DNA from 3 places in the Bradyrhizobium sp. 137 genome. Region 3 is predicted to be linked to each of the others. Evidence: predicted binding sites of a transcription regulator. Region 3 holds the regulator's gene; each other region holds the start of a gene.
What was found. The regulator LexA, encoded in region 3, represses DNA repair genes until DNA is damaged. The targets are predictions, from matches to a motif close to TGTTCNNNNTGTGTTCNG.
Positions count from the first base shown of each region.

Region 1: a site for LexA is predicted at 4,538-4,555, ahead of ruvC (crossover junction endodeoxyribonuclease RuvC). Genes of this name have one in related genera too.
Region 2: a site for LexA is predicted at 7,056-7,073, ahead of rmuC (DNA recombination protein RmuC). Genes of this name have one in related genera too.

Region 1 covers NZ_JADPKU010000045.1:3,039-11,007, forward strand. The annotation lists gene IVA78_RS11520 (methyl-accepting chemotaxis protein) at 122-1,546, opposite strand; gene IVA78_RS11525 (methyl-accepting chemotaxis protein) at 1,652-3,400, opposite strand; gene IVA78_RS11530 (YebC/PmpR family DNA-binding transcriptional regulator) at 3,621-4,367, shown strand; gene ruvC (crossover junction endodeoxyribonuclease RuvC) at 4,586-5,113, shown strand; gene ruvA (Holliday junction branch migration protein RuvA) at 5,110-5,727, shown strand; gene ruvB (Holliday junction branch migration DNA helicase RuvB) at 5,748-6,779, shown strand; gene IVA78_RS11550 (metallophosphoesterase) at 6,929-7,852, shown strand; partial or broken gene IVA78_RS34565 (acyl-CoA thioester hydrolase) at 7,922-7,969, shown strand, end outside.
Region 2 covers NZ_JADPKU010000021.1:74,830-82,798, forward strand. The annotation lists gene IVA78_RS04155 (GlxA family transcriptional regulator) at 1-588, shown strand, start outside; RNA gene ffs (signal recognition particle sRNA small type) at 715-811, shown strand; gene IVA78_RS04165 (DNA polymerase III subunit gamma/tau) at 904-2,721, shown strand; gene IVA78_RS04170 (YbaB/EbfC family nucleoid-associated protein) at 2,748-3,068, shown strand; gene recR (recombination mediator RecR) at 3,070-3,672, shown strand; gene IVA78_RS04180 (hypothetical protein) at 3,700-4,134, shown strand; gene IVA78_RS04185 (MFS transporter) at 4,279-5,634, opposite strand; gene rmuC (DNA recombination protein RmuC) at 5,825-7,024, opposite strand; gene def (peptide deformylase) at 7,196-7,720, shown strand; gene fmt (methionyl-tRNA formyltransferase) at 7,847-7,969, shown strand, end outside.
Region 3 covers NZ_JADPKU010000033.1:91,046-99,014, forward strand. The annotation lists gene glp (gephyrin-like molybdotransferase Glp) at 1-807, shown strand, start outside; gene lexA (transcriptional repressor LexA) at 985-1,686, shown strand; gene IVA78_RS06445 (hypothetical protein) at 2,241-2,675, shown strand; partial or broken gene IVA78_RS06450 (ComEC/Rec2 family competence protein) at 2,814-5,091, opposite strand; gene IVA78_RS06455 (DUF2171 domain-containing protein) at 5,187-5,420, opposite strand; gene IVA78_RS06460 (SgcJ/EcaC family oxidoreductase) at 5,510-5,896, opposite strand; gene IVA78_RS06465 (glutamine--tRNA ligase/YqeY domain fusion protein) at 5,904-7,580, opposite strand; gene gltX (glutamate--tRNA ligase) at 7,724-7,969, shown strand, end outside.

The DNA of each region.
Region 1 (7,969 bases), on a different contig from region 3:
CTTCGGGCCTGCCCGCGTAAGCCTTTGATTTCGCTGGCCCCGGCTACTGTGCATGGGGTTGTTTTTCAGTTTTTGTTTTGAGGGCACCGGAATGCCGTCGCGCGAGGCGCCTTGCGGGCCGTCAGCTCTGGCGAAAACCCATCCGGAAGGCGCCCCAGTGCCTGCCGCGGACCATGATCGGCGAGGATAGATCCTTCATCAGCACGAACTGCCCGCCACCCATGTCGCGGCGGTAGGTCTGGAGCAGGAACGGTTTTGTGTTGGCCGCAACCTTCTTCACCGCGCGATCGGTGAACAGGCGGCGGTTGCGGCAATTGGCGTTATTCCAGACCGGGTCCTTGCCCTGCGGCAGACGGTAGTTCGGATTGTGGGTCGGCAGATAACCGCCCTTGGCCCATGCGACGCAGAACACGATGCGGGGATCGGATTTCTGAATCGGATCCTGGATCGCGGGCAGGACGCGGTCGGTGAACTCGACGTAATTGGTGAGGAATTGTTTCGGATCGGTGCCGGGAATTTCGCGGTACTTCTCGTCCATGAGCTGGTCGAGCGTGATATCGCCGCGATCGATCGCGGCTTCGAACTCGGCGGAGATTCGCTTGGCGGTTTCGATGACCACGCGGATCAGCGGCGCGTCCGACGTCGCCACGCCGCTGTCGGCGATCAGCGCGATCAGGCCTTCCGAGGTGTCGAGCAGTTTTGCGATCCGTTGGTCGGCGCTCCTGAGATCGCGGGAGGACAGATCGACGCCCTTGGCAAGCTCGTTGAGCTCGCCGATCACGGTGTCGCAATGCCCGAGGTTGGAGGTCGCAGCTCGCGTGACGCTGCCGATCTCCGCCTCCACTGAGGCGAAACCCTGCTGGACGCGCGAGATGATGCTGGAGATCTGCTGGGCGCTTTCGCCGGCAGTCTTGGCACGCTGCGAAGCGTCGCTGCTCTCGCCGATCAGGCCTTCGATCTGGCCGTCGAGATCGCGCACGGTGTCGGATATCTGATGCGCGGCCTGACGAGTGGCCTCGGCGAGGTTCTTCACCTCGCTCGCGACCACGGCGAAGCCGCGACCGGCATTGCCGGCGCGTGCCGCTTCGATGGTTGCGTTCAGCGCGAGCAGATTGGTCTGCTTGGCGATCGCCTCGATCGAGCCGGAGACCTTTGCCACCTGGGCCAGCGCCGAGCCGACGGCGCTCAATCGCGCCTCGATCCGCTCCACCGCGGCGACGAGCTCGGAGATGTGGCTGACGGCGGTATCGACTGCGCTGCGCGACTGCGCGATCTCGTCGGCCGCGGCGGACGACGTCGTTTGCACCGCCTGAGATGCGTTGGCGATGTCGTGGTTGGCCGAGACCATCGTCTCGGCCGTCTTCTGGAGGTGGTGAAACCGTTCCGACTGATTGGCGACGCGGCTTGCGACTTCCTGGACATTGCCGGCGATGTCGGCGAGTTCCACGCCGAGGCCGCCGATGCGATCGGCGAGCTGGTCGATCAGCCGTTCGGCCAGCGTCCGGTTGGAGCCGGTGTCCATGACTGCAAGTTGTACGGCGGACATGTGCGATGAGTCCTCAAGGAGAGCCGTTCGCCGGCTCACGGCGGCATTCCCATTCCAGCTTCAGCTAAAGGATGATTCGCGCCTGCCGTCTTGCCTGAGCGTGCACTACGATTTGTAGGCCGTCCTGAATCCGCCCCAGTGCCGGCCCTGCACCCGGATGGGGACGTCGATCTCCCGCATCATCACGGTGTTCCCGTTGCCCATGTCGCGCGCATAGCTCTGGACCAAGTACGAGCGCAGGTTGCGCGCGGCGGCGAGCCCCGCCGGATCGTTGAATATCCGCCGGTTGCGGCTGTTGGCCGTGTTCCAGGCCACCTCGCCCGGCCGCTGCGGATGCGAATAGATCTTGTTGTGCACCGGCAGGAAGCCGTTGCGATCGACCATGGCGCAGAACGCCATGCGCTGGTCCTTTGCCAGGAATGCCTCCTGGAACGGCGGTAGCGCGCGGTCGGCCCAGTCCAGATACTTTGTGCGATATTGCTGCGGATCGGTGCCTGCAATTTCCACATAGTCGGTGTCGAAGAGGTCGTCGATCTTGACCTCGCCGCGCGCGACCGCCTGCTCGAATACCTTCGTCAGCTCGTTGCCGGCTTCCATGGCGCGGGTGACGAACTCCGTGTTCTCCTCATGGATCGACCACAGCCTGTCCTCGATCTTCTCGCGGAGCTCGGCATTGGGGCCGACGAAATGCGCGCGGGCGCCGGCTTTGGATTGCTCGACCACGCGCAGGCGGCAGGCGCCGACGTTCTCGAGGGTGCCTTCGACCAGCGCTTGCGGCGCAAGCCGGCCTGCGTCCGCGCCGCCGATCAGCACGCCGTCCATCGCGATCTCGTAGACTGGCATCACACCGCGCGCGGTTTCGAACTTGAGATGGCAGGGCAAGCGCTCGGTCTTGCGGCGGTCATCGTGCTCGCTCTGGCGGAGCAGCACGGCGCAACGCGACTTCAGCTTTTGCGCGAAGGTGGTGACGGCGCGGCCGGCGCTGGCGACGTTCTCGCCATGAGTCTCGGCCGCTTTGGTGGCTGCATCGATCTCGGCCGCGCTCTCGCCGACCGAGACGATGAAGTCCGAGGCGCTGGCAGCGTTGCCGGAGACTTCGCTGGTGGTGGCGTTCTGCTCGGCGACGGCGCCGTTGACGGTCTCGAACACCGGGCGGATCGCCTCGATCGCCTGCGAGATGCGGTGCACGGCATCCGCAGAGCCGGCGGCGTCGCGCTGGAGCGCATCGATCTTTTTGGTGATCTCTTCGGTCGCGCCCTGGGTCTGCACTGCGAGCGCCTTCACTTCCGTCGCGACGACTGCAAAGCCTTTGCCGGCCGCGCCGGCGCGCGCGGCCTCGATGGTCGAGTTGAGCGCGAGCAACGTCGTCTGCCGTGCGATCTGCGCGATCAGATTGACGACATTGCCGATGGCGGCAGAGGACTCGCGCAGGCGATCGACATTGGCGCGGGCTTCCTGCGCGGCGGCGCTGGCCTCGTCGGCGAGCTTGCCTGCCTCGCGAACCTGCGCCCCGATTCCCAGCGCGGACTGCGTGAACTTGTCGGCGGCATGGGCGAACGTCGAGGCAGTCGATTGCGCCGCGTTGGTGCGGCCGGTCAGGGCGTCGGTGCGGTCGCGAATGGCGGCAAGGGTTGCGGCGGTCGCCTCGGCGCCGCCGGCCACCGAATTGGCGGCGCGCTCGAGCTGCCGGATCATCGCGCCGAGCTCGAGTTCCAGCAGCTCCAGGATCTCGCGGGCCGAATCGCCATCGGCGGTCCCGGCGGGCTCGGAATGAGCCACCGGCTGCGCAGCCTGCGGGGCTGCCGCAGGCGCAGCCATGTCCGGCAGACGCTTCCGAAATAGTCCGAACGCCATCGGGTCTCTCTGGTCGGGGACGGTCGGACGCTATTTTCGCAGGCTGAAATGAAGTCAGGGTTAACGATGCCTGAGACCTAGGCAGAGGCCATTACGGCGGCTACCTTTACAGTGCTACCTTAGAGCAGCAGATCCCTTTGATTCCGGTGGGTTGGCGGCCTATAAGGCCGCGCCTCCCACCCATCGGCGAACGATCCAAAGACCCTTCAAGAGACCACGCATGGCCGGACATTCCCAATTCAAGAACATCATGCACCGCAAGGGGCGGCAGGATGCCCAGAAGTCGAAGCTGTTCGGCAAGCTGGCGCGGGAAATTACCGTCGCGGCCAAGCTGGGTACACCCGACCCCGCCATGAACCCGCGCCTGCGCGCCGCCGTGATCGCCGCGCGCCAGGAGAACATGCCGAAGGACAATATCGAGCGCGCCATCAAGAAGGCGCTCGGCAGCGAGGGCGAGAATTATGACGAGATCCGCTACGAGGGCTACGGCCCCGGCGGCGTCGCCGTCATCGTCGAGGCGCTGACCGACAACCGCAACCGCGCCGCGTCCGACATCCGCTCCTTCTTCACCAAGTCCGGCGGCAATCTCGGCGAAACCGGCTCGGTCTCCTTCATGTTCGACCGCACCGGCGTCATCGAATACGATCGCAGCGTCGCCTCTGACGATGCCGTGCTGGACGCCGCGATCGAGGCCGGCGCCGACGACGTGATCTCCGGCGAGGGCGGACACGAGATCTACGCCTCGACCGAAGGCTATCGCGACGTCGCCAAGGCGCTGGAAGCCAAGTTCGGTGAGCCGCGCAAGGCCGCGCTGATCTGGAAGCCGCAGAACACGGTGTCGGTCGACGACGAGACCGGCGAGAAGCTGCTCAAATTGATGGACATGCTGAATGAGCACGACGACGTCCAGAACGTCTACGCCAATTTCGAGGTGTCGGACGCGCTGATGGCGAAGATGGGCGGCTAGCGTCTCAACCCTGTCGTCGCCCGGCTTGACCGGGCGACCCAGCATTCCAGAGACGTTCGAAGAATACCGATAAGCCGCGGCATACTGGATACCCGCCTTCGCGGGTATGACACCGGAATGTGTGCTGAGCGGCGGTGCGCCCCGCGGTATCCCACTTCCCCTGTTACTTCCGTTCTGTTTCTGTTTCGCTTCGGGCGGCCAGCCGCTATCACTGGCCCATGACTGCGCTCCCGATTCGCGGCCCCGTTCGCATCATCGGCATCGACCCCGGCCTGCGCCGCACCGGCTGGGGCGTGATCGAGGCTGAGGGCAACCGTCTGATCTACGTCGCCTGCGGCTCGGTGGAACCGCCGGACGACTTGCCGTTGGCGAGCCGGCTGCTTGCGATCCATGAGGGGCTCGCGGCCGTTCTGTCCGATCACCAGCCGATGGAAGCCGCGGTCGAGCAGACCTTCGTCAATAAGGACGGCGTTGCGACACTGAAGCTCGGCCAGGCCCGCGGCGTTGCCATGCTGGCGCCCGCGATGTTCGGCATCGTTGTCGCCGAATATGCGCCGAACCAGGTCAAGAAGACGGTGGTCGGCGCCGGTCACGCCGACAAGCAACAGATCGCGATGATGCTCAAGATTTTGCTGCCCAAGGCCGAGCCGCCGTCGGCGGATGCCGCCGACGCGCTCGCCATCGCCATCACCCACGCTCATCACCGCCAGAGCACCGCGTTCAGGCTGAAGGTCGTGGGGATATGATCGGCAAGCTCAAGGGCCTGATCGATTCCTACGGTGAGGATTTCGTCATCCTCGACGTCGGCGGCGTTGGCTATCAGGTGCATTGCTCGTCACGCACGTTGCAGCATCTGCCGTCGCCGAGCGAAGCGGCCGTGCTGTCGATCGAGACTTATGTCCGCGAGGACCAGATCAAACTGTTCGGCTTTCGCACTGACCAGGAGCGTGAATGGTTTCGCCTGCTCCAGACCGTGCAGGGCGTCGGCGCCAAGGTCGCGCTCGCCGTGCTCGGCACCTTGTCGCCGGCTGACCTCGCCAATGCCATTGCGCTGCGCGACAAGGGGGCGGTGGCGCGCACGCCCGGCGTCGGCCCCAAGGTCGCCGAGCGCATCGTCACCGAACTGAAGGACAAGACGCCGGCCTTTGCCAATGTCGATCCGGCCGTGGTGCATCTCGCCGGCGCCGTCGACGACCAGCGCGCGCCGCGGCCCGTGGCGGATGCGATCTCCGCACTGGTCAATCTCGGCTACGGCCAACCGCAAGCCGCCGCGGCGATTGCGTCGGCTTCGCGTAGTGCGGGCGAGAATGCCGAGACCGCGCAGCTCATCCGCCTCGGCCTGAAGGAGCTCGCGAAGTGAGCGATCCCAAGGCCAATCGCATGGTCTCGCCCGAGCGCCGCAGCGATGATGTCGGCGACACCGCGCTGCGCCCGCAATCGCTCTCCGATTTCGTCGGCCAGCAGCAGGCGCGCAAGAACCTCTCGATCTTCATCGAGGCGGCGCGCAAGCGCGGCGAGGCGCTGGATCACGTGCTGTTCGTGGGTCCGCCGGGCCTCGGCAAGACCACGCTGGCGCAGATCGTGGCGAAGGAACTCGGCGTCGGCTTCCGCGCCACATCAGGGCCGGTGATCGCCAAGGCCGGCGATCTCGCCGCTCTCCTCACCAACCTCGAAGAGCGCGACGTGCTCTTCATCGACGAGATCCATCGCCTCAGTCCGGCGGTGGAAGAGGTGCTCTATCCCGCGATGGAGGACTTTCAGCTCGACCTCATCATCGGCGAGGGCCCGGCGGCGCGCTCGGTGAAGATCGAGCTGTCGAAATTCACCCTCGTCGGCGCCACCACGCGCGCTGGCCTGCTGACCAATCCGCTGCGCGACCGCTTCGGCATTCCGGTGCGGCTCAATTTCTACACCATTGAAGAACTGGAAAGCATCGTCAGCCGCGGCGCGCGCGTGCTCAATGTCGGCATGACCGGCGATGGCGCCAACGAGATCGCGCGTCGCGCCCGCGGCACACCGCGCATCGCGGGCCGTCTGCTCCGCCGGGTCCGCGATTTCGCCTCGGCGGCCGATGCCGACAAGATCGACCGCAAGATCGCCGACCACGCACTCAGCGCGCTCGAGGTCGATGCCGCAGGCCTCGATGCCATGGACCGCCGCTACCTCACGACCATCGCGCAGAACTATGGCGGCGGCCCGGTCGGCGTCGAGACCATGGCCGCCGCTTTGTCCGAGCCGCGCGATGCGATCGAGGACATCATCGAGCCCTATCTGATCCAGTGCGGCTATCTCCAGCGCACCCCGCGCGGCCGCCTGCTCACCTCGCACGCCTTCCGTCATCTCGGTCTCGCCGAGCCCTCGCGCGATGCGGCCCAGTTCGGCCTGTTCGGCTCGGACGAGAGCGACGACTGATTTGCGCAAGTGCAGAGTGCTCCGGTTATCATGAATTTCCGGTAATCTTGTGCAGGTCCCTGCACGGAGATGCAGACGGTCTGCACGAGCGCACCCCAATTCCGCTCCAATCGGGTCGCATCGAGAACCAGCATCACCATCGAGCGTCCATGATCACTCGCCGTCATTTCATCCGTTCCATCGGCGCCCTGTCCGCCCTCGGCGCCTCGACCGCGGCCTACGGTGTCGGCGTCGAGCCGATGCTGCGGCTTCGCGTTACCCGCTATCATCCGGCGCCGCGGCAATGGCCGGCGGATCTTCCGCTGAAGATCGCTGTCATCGCCGACATCCATGCCTGCGATCCCTGGATGCCGCTGGAGCGGATCGAGGCCATCGTCGACCGCACCAACGCGCTGAATGCCGACCTCATCGTGCTGCTCGGCGACTATGTCGCCGGCCTGCACCAGGTCACCCGCATCATCCCGTCGAGCGAATGGGCCAGAGTGCTGGGCGGCCTCAGGGCGCCGCTCGGCGTTCACGCCGTCATGGGCAACCACGATTATTGGGACGACAAGACCGTGCAACGGGCCGGGAATGGCCCAACCATCGCGCATCGGGCACTGGAAGCGGCCGGTATACCCGTCTACGAGAACGATGTCGTGCGTCTCACCAAGGACGGCCGCCCGTTCTGGCTTGCGGGTCTCGGCGATCAGCTCGCCTTCCTGCCGGCGCGACGCTTCCGCAGCATGGTGCACTTCGGTGCCGACGATCTCAACGCCACGCTCGCCAAGGTCACGGATGACGCGCCGATCATCCTGCTCGCGCATGAGCCCAACATCGCGCCGCGCGTCCCGGCGCGCGTCGCGCTGCAACTGTCCGGCCATACCCATGGCGGTCAGGTGCGGCTGCTTGGCTGGTCGCCGGCAGTCCCGCCGCAGCATGGCATCCGGCTCGCCTATGGCCATGTCCGCCTGAAATGCGACGTCATCATCTCCGGCGGCCTCGGTTGCAGCATCATGCCGCTCCGCGTCGGCGTGCCGCCTGAGATCGTCGAGGTGACGCTGGGTGCGACGAGGCGGCCGGTTGTATCCTAGCTCGGCTTGCGCGGCCGGCAGTTTTTGCGCAAAACGGGCAGGTTATCGACAAGCCAAGAGGCTCGCGACGTGACAGCTCATCTCGACGGCGAGATCCGCGACGGCCGCCACCACATG
Region 2 (7,969 bases), on a different contig from region 3:
GATACCCTCGCGAGTAAATTTCCGTCGGTCACGGTCGACAAGGATGCGATCTACGTCATCGACGGAAAACTTCGCACCGCGGCCGGCGTGACCGCCGGGCTCGATCTCGCGCTTGCACTGGTGGAGGAAGACCTTGGACGCGAGACCGCGATGAAAGTCGCTAGCCAACTCGTGATGTTCTTCAAACGGCCGGGTGGGCAGATGCAATTCACCCGCAAGGGCGCGGCCGTTCCTGCTGGGCGTGCGGCATTGCAGGAGCTCCAACGCTGGGTCGCCGCCAATCCCGGTCTGGACCATCGGGTTGCGAACCTGGCCAAACGCATGGAACTCAGCCCGCGGCATTTCGCGCGGCTGTTCCGTGCCGAGGTAGGCATCACGCCTGCGACTTGGGTCGAAGAAGCCCGCGTCAACGCCGCGAGGCGGCTGCTGGAGTTCGGTAACGAAGCGCCAAAGCAAGTGGCGATTCGTTGTGGATTTGCGGATGCCGATACGTTGCGGCGCGCTTTCGCTCGCCACGTCGGCGTGACGCCGGCCGAATATCGCAAGCAGTTTGCGCACATGGCCGAGGTTCCGGGGCAGGTGCCCTGACCACGCTCGGCATCCCGTCTGGCGGTACCCGGCAGGTATGCTGGATTGGGGATGGCCCCGATAGGAAGACTATGTCCGTGGACAGCCGACTTGCTTTCCGCTTCCTTTGGCCCCAAATAGGGACCGGGAGATTGGCGGTGGACGAGCCACTCGCCAACCGGGTCAGGTCCGGAAGGAAGCAGCCCTAACGAGGTCCGGATCGGGTCGCTCGTCAGTCTCCTACCTGTTTTTCGAGCGAATTGCGCCGGCGGCCCCCCGCTGGCGTGCTCCTTTCCGCAAAAGCCGGCCAACAGACATTTCATTGCGGATCGACCGATGACCGACGCTGGCGCCCCTCCCGATCCCGACAGCGCGAGCCAGGCCCCCACACCCTACCGCGTGCTGGCGCGCAAATACCGCCCTTCCTCTTTCGATGATCTGATCGGCCAGGAGGCTGTGGTCCGCACCGTCTCCAACGCGTTCGAGACCGGGCGCATTCCGCAGGCGTGGATCCTCACCGGGGTCCGCGGCGTCGGCAAGACGACCACCGCGCGTATTCTCGCCCGTGCGCTCAACTACGAGATGCCGGATGCTTCGGTGAAGGGCCCGACCATCCACATGCCGACACTCGGCGTGCACTGCCAGGCGATCATGGAAAGCCGGCACATGGACGTGCTGGAGATGGACGCCGCTTCGCACACCGGCGTCGACGACGTCCGCCAGATCAATGACAGCGTGCGCTATGCCCCCGCCAGCGCCCGCTACAAAGTCTACATCATCGACGAAGTCCACATGCTGTCGACGGCGGCGTTCAACGCCTTCCTGAAGACGCTGGAGGAGCCGCCGGAGCACGCCAAGTTCGTGTTCGCCACGACCGAGATTCGTAAGGTTCCGGTGACGGTGCTGTCGCGCTGCCAGCGTTTCGACCTGCGCCGCGTCGAGGCCGACGTGCTGATGAAGCACCTCGCCAACATCGCGGCCAAGGAAAGCGTCGAGATCGAGCCGGAGGCGCTCGGCATCATTGCCCGCGCCGCCGAAGGCTCGGTGCGCGATTCGCTGTCGCTGCTCGACCAGGCGATCGCGCATGCGGCTGGCACCGTGAAGGCCGATGCCGTCAGGCAGATGTTGGGCCTCGCCGATCGCACCCGCGTCATCGATCTCTTCGATTCACTGGCGCGCGGCGACATCGCGGCCGCTTTCAAGGAGTTCCGCGATCAGTACGATGTCGGTGCCGATCCCATCGTCGTGCTCTCGGACCTCGCCGAGTTCGTCAATTTCGTCACCCGTGTGAAGATCGTGCCGGCGACCGCCGACAACGTCGCCTATGGCGAGACCGAGCGGGTCCGCGCACGGGACTTCGCGTCCAAGATTTCCATGCGCGTGCTGTCGCGGATGTGGCAGATGCTGCTCAAGGGCATCACCGAGGTGCAGGCCGCGACGCGTCCCGCCGCGGCGGCGGAAATGGTGCTGGTGCGCATTGCCTATGTCGCCGACCTGCCGACGCCGGACGAGGCGATCCGGATGCTGGAGCAGAACGGTGGCGGTTCGCCCGTCGTGAGCAGCGGCAGTGCCACGCGCAGCGCGCCTTTCGCGCCGGTCGCTTCTGCTGCGCCGGTTCGCATGCCGACATCCTCGCCGTCCCCGTTCGGCGCCCGCGCCCGGCCGCAGATGGCGGCCCCCGCGCCGGATCCGCAAGCTGCAGCGCCGGTGCTGCGCGTCACCAGCTTCACCCAGCTCGTCGCGCTGGCCGGGCAGAAGCGCGACATCATGACCAAGAGCGCGCTCGAAGGCGACATGCGCCTCGTCCGCTTCGAGGAGGGCCGGCTGGAAGTCGCGCTCGAGCCCAACGCCTCCAAGACCATGATCTCCGAGCTCGCGAAAAAGTTCGAGCTGTGGACCGGGCGCCGCTGGACCGTGATCGTCTCCAACGAGCAGGGCCAGCCGACGCTGCGCTCGGTGAACCAGGCCGCGAAGCAGGAGCATGCGCGCACCGCCGAGGCCGATCCGCGCGTGCAGGAGGTGCTGTCGCGTTTCCCCGGTGCGAAGGTCGTCGAGGTCCGCAGGCTTGCCCCCGAGGTGCCGGAAACCAATATTAACGCCGACTATGGCAGTGACGATCCGCCCGACGGTTCCGACGGCGACGATGATCTCTGAGCCATTCTTTCCAAGGACGAGCACCGATGGCTGATTTTCTCGGCATGATGAAGCAGGCGGCGCAGCTGCAATCCAAGATGCAGGAGATGCAGGACCAACTCGCCAACGTGGAAGTCGAAGGCATCTCCGGTGGCGGCCTCGTCGCGGTGCGCATGACTGCGAAGATGGACGTCAAGGCCGTCAAGATCGACCCTGCGCTGATGAAGACGGACGAGCGCGAGGTGCTGGAAGACCTGCTCGTCACCGCCTTCGGCGATGCTCGCCGCAAGGCGGAGACTGCGATGCAGGAGAAGATGCAGGCCCTCACCGGCGGGCTCGGCCTGCCGCCGGGGTTGTTCGGCCAGTAATATGGGCGCCGTTGCAGGTCCCGAAATCGAGCGGCTGGTCCAGCTCCTCGCGCGGCTGCCGGGCCTCGGCCCGCGCTCGGCGCGGCGCGCGGCGCTGCATCTGATCAAGAAGCGCGAAGCGCTGATGATGCCGCTTTCGTCGGCCCTCCAGGTCGCGCTCGACAAGGTCGAGGTCTGCAAGACCTGCGGCAACATCGATACGCAAAATCCCTGCACGGTTTGCACCGATCCGAAGCGCGATCCCTCCATCATCGTCGTCGTCGCCGACGTCGCCGACCTCTGGGCGCTGGAGCGGGCCAATGCCACCCAGGGGCGTTATCATGTGCTCGGCGCGACATTGTCGCCGCTCGACGGCGTCGGCCCGCAGGACCTCACCATCGACGCGTTGGTGGCGCGCGCGCATGACTCGCAGGTGCACGAGATCATTCTGGCGCTTAATGCAACGGTGGACGGCCAGACCACGGCGCATTACATCACCGACCTGCTTCAGGACGCCAATGTGAAGGTGACGCGGCTCGCCCATGGAGTTCCTGTCGGCGGCGAGCTTGATTATCTCGATGAAGGTACGCTATCGGCTGCGATGCGGCAGCGTACCCTGTTCTAGCCATCCAGAATTTACGGAACGGACGACATGACGAAACCTTTCGCCACACGATCGGCTTTGGTTGCGACGATGATGATGCTGGTGAGCCCGGCCATCTCCGCGCAGCACGGCGACGAGGCGCTGCCGCCGTCCAAGCCCGGCAAGCCGATCAACACCGGCGACGTGCTCTCCGGCGAGTTGAATGCGATGAAGGTGCGCGACGTCAAGAACGGCAAGCGCGTTGCGACCTACCAGATCACCTCCGAGCCGCGCCGCCTGCCGCCGCCGAACGGGCTGTGCAATCTCGAGACCGGCCCCGAAACCTTCCAGCTCGTCACCTCCAGCGACGCGCAGGCCGCGCAGCTGAAATCGTTCGTCGGCAAGGAAATCTCGGTCAAGGTCGACGAGATCGCCTGCGCCAGCGATGCCGGCCAGATGAGCGAGGCCGTGATCACCAAGTGGAGTTTGATCAAGAAGCAGTAGGAATGGCTCGCGATTGGCCCCTTGCCGCGGCTTTCTCCGCCGTCGTCGCGAGCGAAGCGAAGCAATCCAGAAATTCTTCCGCGGAACGGTCTGGATTGCTTCGTCGCAAGAGCTCCTCGCAATGACGAAGGCGAGACGTCGGTCCTACACCCTGACTGGCCCCAGCGTCTTGAAATGGCCGCGCTTCTGGAGCCAGGCCAGCAGTACCAGGCTCGGGATCGCCACCAGCACGCAGATCACGAAGAACAGCGCCCAGCCGGCCGTATCAGCCACGAAGCCGGCACCTGAGGAGAGATACGTTCGTCCCACCGCCGCGAGCGCGGTGAGCAGCGCGTATTGCGTCGCCGTGTGCAACGGGTTCTTGCACAGGGCGGAGAGATAGGCGACGAAGATCACGGTGCCGATGGCGCTGGTGAAGTTCTCAGCCGTGATGGCGAAGGCGAGCGCCCATTGGCTGGTGCCGACGAACGCCAGCCAGGAGAACGAAAGGTTGGCGAGTGCCTGCACCACGCCGCCGATCCACAGGCTGGTCGCGAGCGAATAACGCCGCGCGACAAAACCGCCGGCAAAGCCGCCGAGCAACGTCGCGGCGAGCCCGACACCCTTCACGATCGCCGCATAATCGTTGCGGGAAAAGCCGAGGTCGATCACGAACGGCGCGGTCATCGTGCCGGAGAACGCGTCGGTGAACTTGAACAGAACGACGAAGGCGAGCGCGGCGAGCGCGTCTTTCCGCGACAAGAATTCCGAGAACGCCCCGATTGCGGCGCGCAGCACCCGTGCGAACGCGGTCTCGGCCTTTGTCGCAGCTTCCGCCCGCACCGATTGCTCCGGCTCGGTTGCGAGGAGCGCCGTGATGGTCCCAATCAGCACCATCGCCGCCATCACCACATAGCCCCACATCCAGGCCGATTGCCGCGTAATGCCGGTGCCCTCGAAGCCGGAGACGATGAACAGCGCGCCCGCGGTCGAGACCAGCATGCCGATGCGATAGGCCGCGACATAAGCGGCCATGCCGGCCGCCTGCTCGCTCTCGGGCAAGCTCTCGACGCGGAAGGCATCGACCACGATGTCCTGGGTCGAGGACATGGTTGCGACCAGCAGCGCGCCGAGCGCGACGTAGAACGGCGAGCGCGCGGGATCGGTGAGCGCTAGCAGCAGGATGGCGATGATCAGCAGCATCTGCGAGAACAAGAGCCAGCCACGCCGCCGCCCGAAGGCGCGGGTGAACAGCGGCACATGCATCGCATCCACCAATGGCGCCCACAAGAATTTCAGCGTGTACGGCGTGCCGACCAGCGCAAACAGCCCGATGGTCTTGAGATCGACTCCGGCCTCGCGCATCCACACCAGCAGCGTCGAGCCCGACAGCGCCAGCGGCAGGCCGGATGAGAAGCCGAGGAACAGCACGATCAGCACCCGCGGTTGCAGGTACACGGCAAAGCTGTCACGCCAGGAGGCGGCAGCGCCGGCGGAGGAGGTCGCGTCGGGTGCGGTCATGCGCAGGTGTTAGCAGATTCTGGCCGAAAAGACTCTGGCGGAGCTCGGTGGCCGGAAGCTCTCTCTACCCTCCCGGTGTCATCGTCCGCGACGGCGGACGATCCAGTATCCACCAGCGTCTCGATCCAATACGACCGCCGCGGCGTACTGGATGCCCCGCCTGCGCGGGGCATGACAGTGTGCCTTAATCTCACTCCCCTGCCTGCAGCTTCCTCGGGAACACCTCGCCCGCGTCCGTCGCGACCAGCCGTGGGGCATCGGCCGCATCGCTCTTGCTGAAATCGAGCTCCTCGATGCGTCCGGCGCGCTTCTCGATCTTGTCGGCGGAGATCAGAACCTGGCGGACGTCCTCGTTGACGTCGGAGAAATGCTTTTGCAGTTTCAGCACCCGGTCGCGCAGACGGCCTAAATCGTCGCCGAGCTTGATAACCTCGGTGCGGATCTGGTCGGCGGCGTCGCGCATGCGCGCGTCCTTCATGATCTGCTGCATCACCTGGATCGCGAGCATCAAAAGCGAAGGCGACACCAGCACCACGCGAGCGCGGTACGCTTTCTGGATCACGTCGTCAAAGCCGTCATGGATCTCGGCATAGACCGATTCCGACGGTACGAACATCAGCGCCATCTCCTGGGTCTCGCCGGTGACGAGGTATTTTTCGGCGATGTCGCTGACGTGCTTCATCACGTCGCCGCGTAACCGCTGCGTGGCAATCCGCCGCTCTTCGTCGGTACGGGCATCGTGCAGGGCCGTCACCGCCTCCAGCGGAAATTTTGCATCGATGCAGAGCGGGCGCTGGTCGGGCAGGAACACGACGCAATCGGGCCGCTTGCCGGTCGAGAGTGTGAACTGGAACTCGTAGGACCCTTTTGGAAGACCGTCCTGGACAATCGCCTCCATCCGCGCCTGGCCAAAGGCGCCGCGCGACTGCTTGTTGGCGAGCACGTCGCGCAGGGTCGTCACCTGGGTGGTGAGGTCGCTGAGGTTCTTGTGCGCGCTGTCGATGATACCGAGCCGCTCATGCAGCGCGCGCAGGCTCTCCATGGTGTTGCGGGTGGAGTGTTCCATGGACTGGCCGACGCGATGCGTCACCGAATCCAGCCGCTCATTGACCGCCCGCGCCATCTCGGCCTGGCGGCCGGCCAGCGCCTGGGTCATGGCGTCGACCCGGCCCGAAGCCTCGCTCTGGGCCCGCAGCACCTCGCTCAGGCGCTCCTCGAGCTCGTCGGCACGGATGGCATTGGCCATCGCGAGTTCCGCGCCGCGCCGCCCGGAGCGCGCGATCACCAGGGCAATCACCACCAGCAGGATGAGGACGAGGGCGCCGAAGCCGATCAGCGCGTCGATGGTGCGCACCGGCCACTCGCCGAGCACGAAGATGATCTCGTTCATGCCGACCCTTCTAGCCGATTCGCCGGGCTCCACGAACGAATAGCGAACGTTTATGGCCAAAGTCCCATTGATTCTTATGGTTAACGAAATCTGAAGTTTTATGGTTAGCGGAGGGTTAACGGAGTTCCGCGCCGGATTGACCGCACCCGACACGCGGCTTAAATCGCGGCCATGGCCCTACGAGAAATCATCATCCTGCCCGACAAGCAGCTGCGTCTGGTCTCCAAGCCGATCGAGAAGGTCACGTCGGAGATCCGCAAGCTTGCCGACGACATGTTCGAGACCATGTACGACGCGCCTGGCATTGGCCTCGCCGCGATCCAGGTCGCGCAGCCGCTGCGGCTGATCACCATGGACCTCGCCAAGCGCGACGAGGACGGCGAGACCAGGCACGAGCCGCGCGTCTTCATCAATCCGGAGATTCTCTCCTCCTCAGAGGAACTTTCAGTGTACGAGGAAGGCTGCCTCTCGATCCCCGAATATTACGAGGAGGTCGAGCGCCCGGCGAAGGTGCGCGTGCGCTTCACCGATCTCGATGGCAAGCTGCACGAGGAGGATGCCGAAGGCCTCTATGCCACCTGCATCCAGCACGAGATCGATCATCTCAACGGCGTCTTGTTCGTCGACTACCTGTCGAAGCTCAAGCGCGACCGCGTGATGAAGAAGTTCGAGAAGGCCGCCAAACGCGCGGGGTAGAGTAGGCTTTCTGTCGTTCCGGGGCGATGCGAAGCATCGAACCCGGAACCTCGAGATTCCGGGTTCGGCTCTTCGAGCCGCCCCGGAATGACTGTCACGGGATTGCGCCTTTCGCAGGTCTTCCACATGCCCCTCCGCCTGATCTTCATGGGCACGCCCGATTTCTCCGTGCCGACGCTGCTCGAGCTGGTCGCGCATGGCCACGAGATCGCCGCCGTCTACACCCGCGCGCCGAAGCCGGGCGGACGG
Region 3 (7,969 bases):
GGCGTCGACTTCTCCGAAGGAGACGTGCTCCTGCGCAAGGGAACCCGTCTCACCGAGCGCGATCTCGCGCTCGCCGCCGCCATGAATCATCCGCAGCTTGCCGTCTGCCGCCGTCCGAAGGTCGCGATCCTCGCCACCGGCGACGAGCTGGTCATGCCGGGAACCACACCCGCTCACGGCCAGATCGTCTATTCCAACGGCTATGCCCTGCACGCGCTCGCCCGCAGCGAGGGGGCCGATACCATCGACCTCGGCATTGCCGCCGATACGCTGGAGGCCACCACTGCCGGCATCCGCCGCGCCCGCGAGAGCGGCGCCGAGATCCTGGTCACGAGCGGCGGCGCGTCGGTCGGCGACCATGATCTGGTCCAGCAGGCGTTGAGGGACGAAGGCATCGCGATGGCGTTCTGGAAGATCGCGATGCGCCCGGGCAAGCCGATGATGCATGGGCGGCTCGGCGCGATGCGCGTGATCGGCCTGCCGGGCAATCCTGTGTCATCCTACGTGTGCGCCTTCCTGTTCCTGGTGCCGCTGATTCGCGCCTTGTCGGGACGATCCATGATTCATCACCGACAAGAACGGGCCGTGCTCGGCCGCGATGTGGATGCAAACGATATGCGCGCGGACTATCTGCGCGCACATCTGGAGACGCGCGACGATGGCACGTTGGTGGCCCTTCCCGTCAATCACCAGGATTCCTCGCTGCTTGCGAATCTCGCTGCAGCACAGGCACTTCTCGTCCGCGCACCGTTCGCTCCGAAGGCAGAAGCCGGCTCGCCTTGCGAGGTCCTGCGCCTGCCCGTCTGAACGCATCCACCACACGCGTTCCGCGAACTTTGTCCCGTTCACGGTAAATTAAGCAGTTGCGGAACACATATCGAACATATAGTGTCCGTTCATGATTTGTTTCGAGCATGTAGCGGTTCACCGCTCCAATTTAGCGTCTCGGAATCGAACGACATCAACCGGGGGACTTTGGTCGAGATGTTAACGCGCAAACAATACGAGCTTCTGCGGTTCATCAGCGAACGTCTGAAGGAAAGTGGCGTGCCGCCCTCCTTCGACGAGATGAAGGATGCGCTCGACCTGCGCTCGAAATCGGGCATCCATCGCCTGATCACCGCGCTCGAGGAGCGCGGCTTCATCCGCCGCCTGCCCAACCGCGCCCGCGCCATCGAGGTGATCAAGCTGCCCGAGCTCCAGGCCGCCGCCGGCAGCCGCCGCGGCTTCACGCCGAGCGTCATCGAGGGCAATCTCGGCAAGGTGCGCGCGAGCTCCAGTTCTTCCGCGGACGAAGGCGAGCGTCCCGTTGCGGTGCCCGTGATGGGTCGCATCGCGGCCGGCACGCCGATCGAAGCGTTGCAGACCCGCAGTCACACCATTAGCGTGCCGCCCGACATGCTCGGCTCGGGCGAACACTACGCACTCGAAGTGCGCGGCGATTCGATGGTCGAAGCCGGCATTCTCGATGGCGACATGGCGCTGATCCAGCGTAACGAGAGCGCCGATACCGGCGACATCGTGGTGGCCCTGATCGACGACGAGGAAGCGACGCTCAAGCGCTTTCGTCGCCGGGGGGCGTCGATCGCGCTCGAGCCCGCCAATGCCGCCTACGAGGTGCGCATCCTGCCGCCGAACCGGGTGAAGATTCAGGGCAAGCTGATCGGGCTGTACCGCAAGTACTGAGACGGGCCAGCGGTCATTCGATACCAATGATTCCGATTGGAGCGGACGATGGTCCGCTCCAGCTGGATAGTCTTTTGGTCTTGCGCAGATTATCCGGCCCCTCTCTCCGGCGCTCCATCCTCGGCATGCGGCTCCAAGCACGCATCGCTTGTGAAGAGATCGTGCGCAGGATCGCTTTAAGCGCCTTCGCAGCGTGCTGATCGCTTGCATCGGCCGCGCAAGCATTCGCAACTCAATTGCAGCACCATGCACGCAATCTGCGCACGTAGGGAGCGAGCTATTCCGCAACGCCTAAACTCCCATCAACCGACAGCCACGGCGAAGCTGGCCACATTCCCCCTCTCGGCGCCCGCAGGCCACGGGCGCTCGCATCCGCCGAATGCACTGAAGCGAGCTTTGTTCCTATGACTTCGGGAAAGATAATGTGATCGTGTCCGGCAACGCCAGCCGCAGATTTGCCCACAACCGAGCAGAGCGTTACGTGCTTCCACTCTGATAGAGGCTTGCGCCTCCGAAGGAGGCGCGGGTTGCTATCTTCGAATGAGGAGCACCCGATGTGTGACTACAGCCTGCATGCCGTTGCATCTCGCCCCGCCGAAGTCGGCGAGACGATCGTGTCGACAACGTTCCGCGGCACCTCAACGCGCGGCTTTGCTTCCGCGGCCGATCCGACCGTGGCCGTCTGCCTGCTGCCGGGAACGGAGCTCGCCTTCGCCGACAACGTCCGTTACGATAATCGCTGGATCTGGACGCGCACCATCAACTCCCGCGTCGGCAAGTTCGGCAAGATCGATCCGCACATACCCGACCGCCATCATGACGCGATCGAATTCCCCGACGGCAAATACGTGCTGGTGACGCAGCTCGTCGAAGGCCAGCGCGCAACCGTGCTGCAATTGCCGGTGACGCAGCCGGTCAGCGAGCGCGAGCACAAGCCGCAGATCGTTGCCGATAGCCGGTCGACGATCACGCGCCTGCCGATTGGCTGAGCCGTCCCCGCCCGCGGGGTCGGGCCAGGATTGAAATGCCATCGCCGGCCGAGGCCGGCGAGATGGTATAATTTGTGTGCTGCGGAGTCCGGTCGGACCCGGACCTACTCTTCGCATTTGTTTTTAATCGTCCGGCCCCTAATCGTCGACCTGCAAGTCGGTCTCCGCCGGCGTTGCATCCCGGTTGCGGGCCGCGGCCGTCCTCGGCACAAGGCTCCCATCGAAATCACCCTCGCCGGCGCCGGCCGGCAACCAGGGACGGCTTGTGCCTCTTGCTCTCACCGCCTGTATCGCAAAGCCGTCACCACGCTGCGTCAACGCCAGCGCGCCCTGGCTGGTGAGACGCTGCCGGTCGACCACCATCGCCGCGCAATCGGGCGGCGCGGGGCGCGTCGTGACCACCAGCGCGGCGCGACTGCAATCCTCAGCCAGCGCATCGATGCGCAGTGAAAGCGCGACCAGCCGACCGTCGGCAAGCGGCGTCACACAGCCGGACTCGTCGCACGACACGCCGTCAGCCAGCGAGCTACTCCCGGCATCGCGCGGATCGGCGTCGGCAGCTAACCACTCTTTGAGCAGAAAGCCATCCTTGCTCGCCCGGATCACATGCAACTGCCCGTCCCTGCCCCGCACCGCGACGCTGGCGCCGTCCCCGGCAATCAGGATGTCGGGCTGCCGCACCGACAGGCCCCACGCGATGGCGGCCAGCAGCACCAAGGCGCCAGACCAGCGCAAGGGCGTGCGCAACAGGCCCATCAAGATGATCCCGAGGCTTGCCGCGATCAGCGGCGCGGTGCCGAAGGCAGGGATCCGGCCGACTGCACCCGGCAGTGCCGCCACCCAGCGCGACACCGCGACCATCCAGTCGATGCCGATCCCCATCAGCCACCAGAACACGCTGTCAAGCCCAAAGGGAGCCGCGAGCAGTCCCAACAGGCCAGCCGGCATCACCAGTGCCGAGACCACCGGCATCGCGCCGAGATTGGCGAGCACGCCGAACGGGGTGACGCGATGGAAGTGGAAGGCGGCATAGGGCGTGGTCGCAAGTCCTGCGATCAGCGAGGCCAGGAATAGCATCGCGATCTCGCGGCCGCCCCACAGCGCGATACGGGCCGTCGCGGAATGATCGGGCGAGGCAAACAGGTTCGGCATGCCGATCTGCACCAGCGCCACGAGCCCGAGCGTTGCGGCGAAGGACATTTGAAAGCTCGGATGCACCAGCGCTTCCGGCGCGACCGCGAGCACGATCAGTGCCGCCACGGCCAGCGTGCGGAAGGTGATAGCGCGGCGATCGACCATGACCGCGATCAGCACCACCGCCGTCATGAAGAACGAGCGTTGCGTGGCGACCTCCGCGCCTGACAGCAGCAGGTAGAACGCAGCCGCCACCAGCGCGGCGGCCGCTGACCATTTCTTGATGGCAAATCCCGCCGCCAGCCCCGGGATCAAGGCCAGCAGGGCGCGCACCGCGAAAAACACGACACCGGCGACGACCGCCATGTGATAGCCGGAGATCGACAGCACATGGCCAAGCCCCGAGATGAACATGGCGTCGTTGACGGGCGTGGTGATGGCATCGCGCCGTCCGGTGAGCAGCGCGGTCGCGATCGCACGGTTGTCGCCCTCGAGCGTCGCACGGATGCGTGCGTCGATCGCATCACGCAAGCCCTGCGTGAAGGCTGCGTAGCGCAGCCGCAAGCCGCCGGTCTCCTGCGGGGCTGCCACCGTAATCGCGCCCATTGCAAAACCGGAGGCGCCGATGCCTTGAAAGAACATGTCGCGGGAGAAATCGTAGCTACCCGGGCGCACGGGAGAGATCGGCGGCATCAAGCGCGCCTTCAGCTGCACGAAACTGCCGACCTGCGGTGCCATCCCCTTGCGCACCGAGAGGCGGACGCGCTCGAGCCTGACGTCGCTGCGCTGCGCCTCCATGGCGGTGACGCGCAGCACGAAGCGATCCGTGCGCTCGCGGATGTCGCGGGTCTCGACGTAGCCCGACAGCGATACCGAATAGAGTGGCTTGGCCAGCACCGTATGGGCGATGCGCGCGGTCTTCCAGGTCGCCATGGCAAAGCCAGCCGCGACAGCCGCGATCATGATCGCGGGCGCGAACAGCCGACTCCGCCGCAGCAGGACGGCGCCGAGCATGAGCGATGGCCGACGCGGCAACGACCCACAGCACCGGCTCGTGATCGGCAGCGAAATAGAGCGCGATGCCGCCGCCGAAGGCGACCGGCACCCAGGGCAACAGCCGACCGGCGCCGGCCTCGGCACGCGCCCATTCGCGCGCCGTCTCGACGATCGCGGGCCAGGCGCCAAAGCCCGCCGGCGCAAAGCCGCCAGCGGGCGCGGCGCGGCCAACCGGCCACGTTCCGGCAACTCCCTGGGAGCGCACTGGCCGGCCAGGCTCCGCCATTCCCTGCACCTTACGATACGCGATAGGTGCAGAGGCTACCGGAACGTGCGGCTGTGCGAATAGCGGTACGGATCAGGAACGAACTTGGACGTCCCCTACTTTTCCTCTTCCATGGTCACGGCGACCGAGGCCTTGGCCGAGAGGCGGACCTTGTTGCCTTCGACGTCGGCAACGAGACCCTTATCGATGAAATGATGGTGGCCCTTGTGGCGGCCCTCGCCGCTGTCCTTCTTGGTCAGCTTGATGCGGTTGCCCTCAACGCGATCGACGGTGCCGATATGGACGCCATCGGCGCCGATGATTTCCATATGTTCTGCGATGTTCTGCATGGATGGACCCTCGTTTGGATTCACCCCAACGTCAGAGGCGCGCGTTCGTTTCCCACGCGAAAATGACGATGCCGTGTGCCGCCCGCTCGTCAGATCAGCGGTTCCTTCGACGAGGCATGGTGGTTGACGATCTTCCACGCGCCGTCCTCGCGGATGATGACCCAGCTCACCTTGACGACGAGATCAGGACGCTCGCCGGCGAGGTCGAACGAGACGGTTGCCGCCATGTTGATCATGTCAGGACCTGCCTGCGCGGCATGCACCTCGGAAAACGTCGCACTCGGCTTGCGCCATCGCGGCAGGCCGTTGAAATAGTCCGCAACGCCGTCCCTGCCCCGATAGAGTTTCGGGTTGGAGCCGAAGAAGAATGCGTTGCTCGCATAGAGCGAGGACAGCGCGGCGGCGTCGAGCGTCGCGAAGCCGGCGCACCATTTCGCGATGATGGCGGAAACGATGGCGTCGGTTTCGTTGCTCATGGGTGCCTCAACCTTTCGCGACTTCCTTTGCAAACGTGTCGCGCAGACCGATGGTGCGCGAAAACACCGGCTTGCCCGGCGTCGAGTCCTTGTCGCGCACGAAATAGCCCTGGCGCTCGAACTGCATCGGCTCGGTCGAATTGCTCTCCGCGACCGATGCCTCGATCCGCGCATCGGACAAGATCTCCAGCGACTGCGGGTTGAGATCGGCCGCGAAATTCGAGGCGTCCGGGCTCGGATTGGAGAACAGCTGGTTGTAGATGCGGATTTCAGCAGGCTTCGACGTCGCTGCCGGCAGCCAGTGCATCGTCGCCTTGACCTTGCGGCCATCGGGCGCGTTGCCGCCCTTGGTCGCGGGATCGTAGGTGCAGCGCAGCTCCACCACCTCGCCTGCGTCGTTCTTGATCACGCCGGTGCACTTGACGAAATAGGCATAGCGCAGCCGCACCTCGTTGCCTGGCGACAGGCGGAAGAATTTCTTCGGCGGGTTCTCCATGAAGTCGTCGCGCTCGATATAGAGCTCGCGGCCGAAGCTGATCTTGCGCGTGCCGGCGCTGGGGTCATCCGGGTGGTTGATCGCCTCGAGCTCCTCGACCTGCCCCTCCGGATAGTTCTCGATCACCACTTTCAGCGGCTTCAGCACCGCCATGCGGCGCTGCGCCGTGCGGTTTAGTTCCTCGCGGATGCAGAACTCGAGCATGCCGACGTCAACCACGCTGTTGGCCTTGGCGACGCCGATGCGCCTGACGAATTCGCGCAGCGCGGCCGGCGGCACGCCGCGGCGGCGCATCCCCGCGATGGTCGGCATGCGCGGATCGTCCCAGCCCGCGACATGGCCGTCGCGAACGAGCTGGGTCAGCACGCGCTTCGACAGCAGCGTGTAAGTCAGGTTCAGCCGCGCGAACTCGTACTGGTGCGGCTTCGAGGGCACCGGCAGCTTCTCGATGAACCAGTCATAGAGCGGGCGGTGGTCCTCGAACTCCAGCGTGCAGATCGAGTGCGTGATGCCCTCGATCGCATCCGACTGGCCGTGGGCATAATCGTAGCTCGGATAAATGCTCCATTTGGTGCCGGTGCGCGGATGATGCGCATGCAGGATGCGATACAGCACGGGGTCGCGCAGATTGATGTTGCCCGCGGCCATGTCGATCTTGGCCCGCAGCACGCGCGCCCCGTTCGGGAATTCGCCGGCCTTCATGCGGCGGAACAGCTCGAGATTCTCCTCCACCGTGCGCTCGCGGAACGGCGAGTTCCTGCCGGGCTCGGTCAGCGTGCCGCGCGTGAGGCGGATCTCCTCCTGGGTCTGGTCGTCGACATAGGCGAGACCGTCGCGGATCAGCTGCTCCGCCCATTCATAGAGGCGATCGAAATAGTCGGAGGCGAAGAACAGGTTCTTGCCCCAGTCGAAACCGAGCCAGCGCACGTCGGCCTGGATGGAGTCGATATATTCCTGTTCTTCCTTGATCGGATTGGTGTCGTCGAAGCGCAAATGGCAGCGGCCTGGAAACTCCTGCGCGATGCCGAAATTGAGTGCGATCGACTTGGCGTGGCCGATATGCAGATAGCCGTTCGGCTCCGGCGGGAACCGGGTCACGATCTCCTTGTACTTGCCCTGATCGAGATCGGCCTGGATGATGTCACGAATGAAATCGCGCCCAACCTCAGTCGCCACCGGTTCTGTCATTACGAAAATCCTGTAGGGAAATCAGCGGTTCTTCTGCCAAATTCGTGTGGCCGCGCCAAGGCCCACGAGGTCCGCCGACGGGCTTTAGTTATGTCCCGTTCCTGCTATACACCACCGCTTCCCATGCATAGGCCCTGCCAAGAATGACCGATTCCGTCGTCACGCGCTTCGCTCCCTCGCCGACCGGCTTCCTCCATATCGGAGGCGCCCGCACGGCGCTGTTCAACTGGCTCTATGCGAAGAAGCACGGCGGCAAGATGCTGCTGCGGATCGAGGACACGGACCGCGAGCGCTCCACCGAGGCCGCCATCGCTGCCATACTCGATGGACTCAAATGGCTTGAGCTCGGCTGGGACGGCGAGGTCATCTACCAGTTCGCCCGCGCCGCC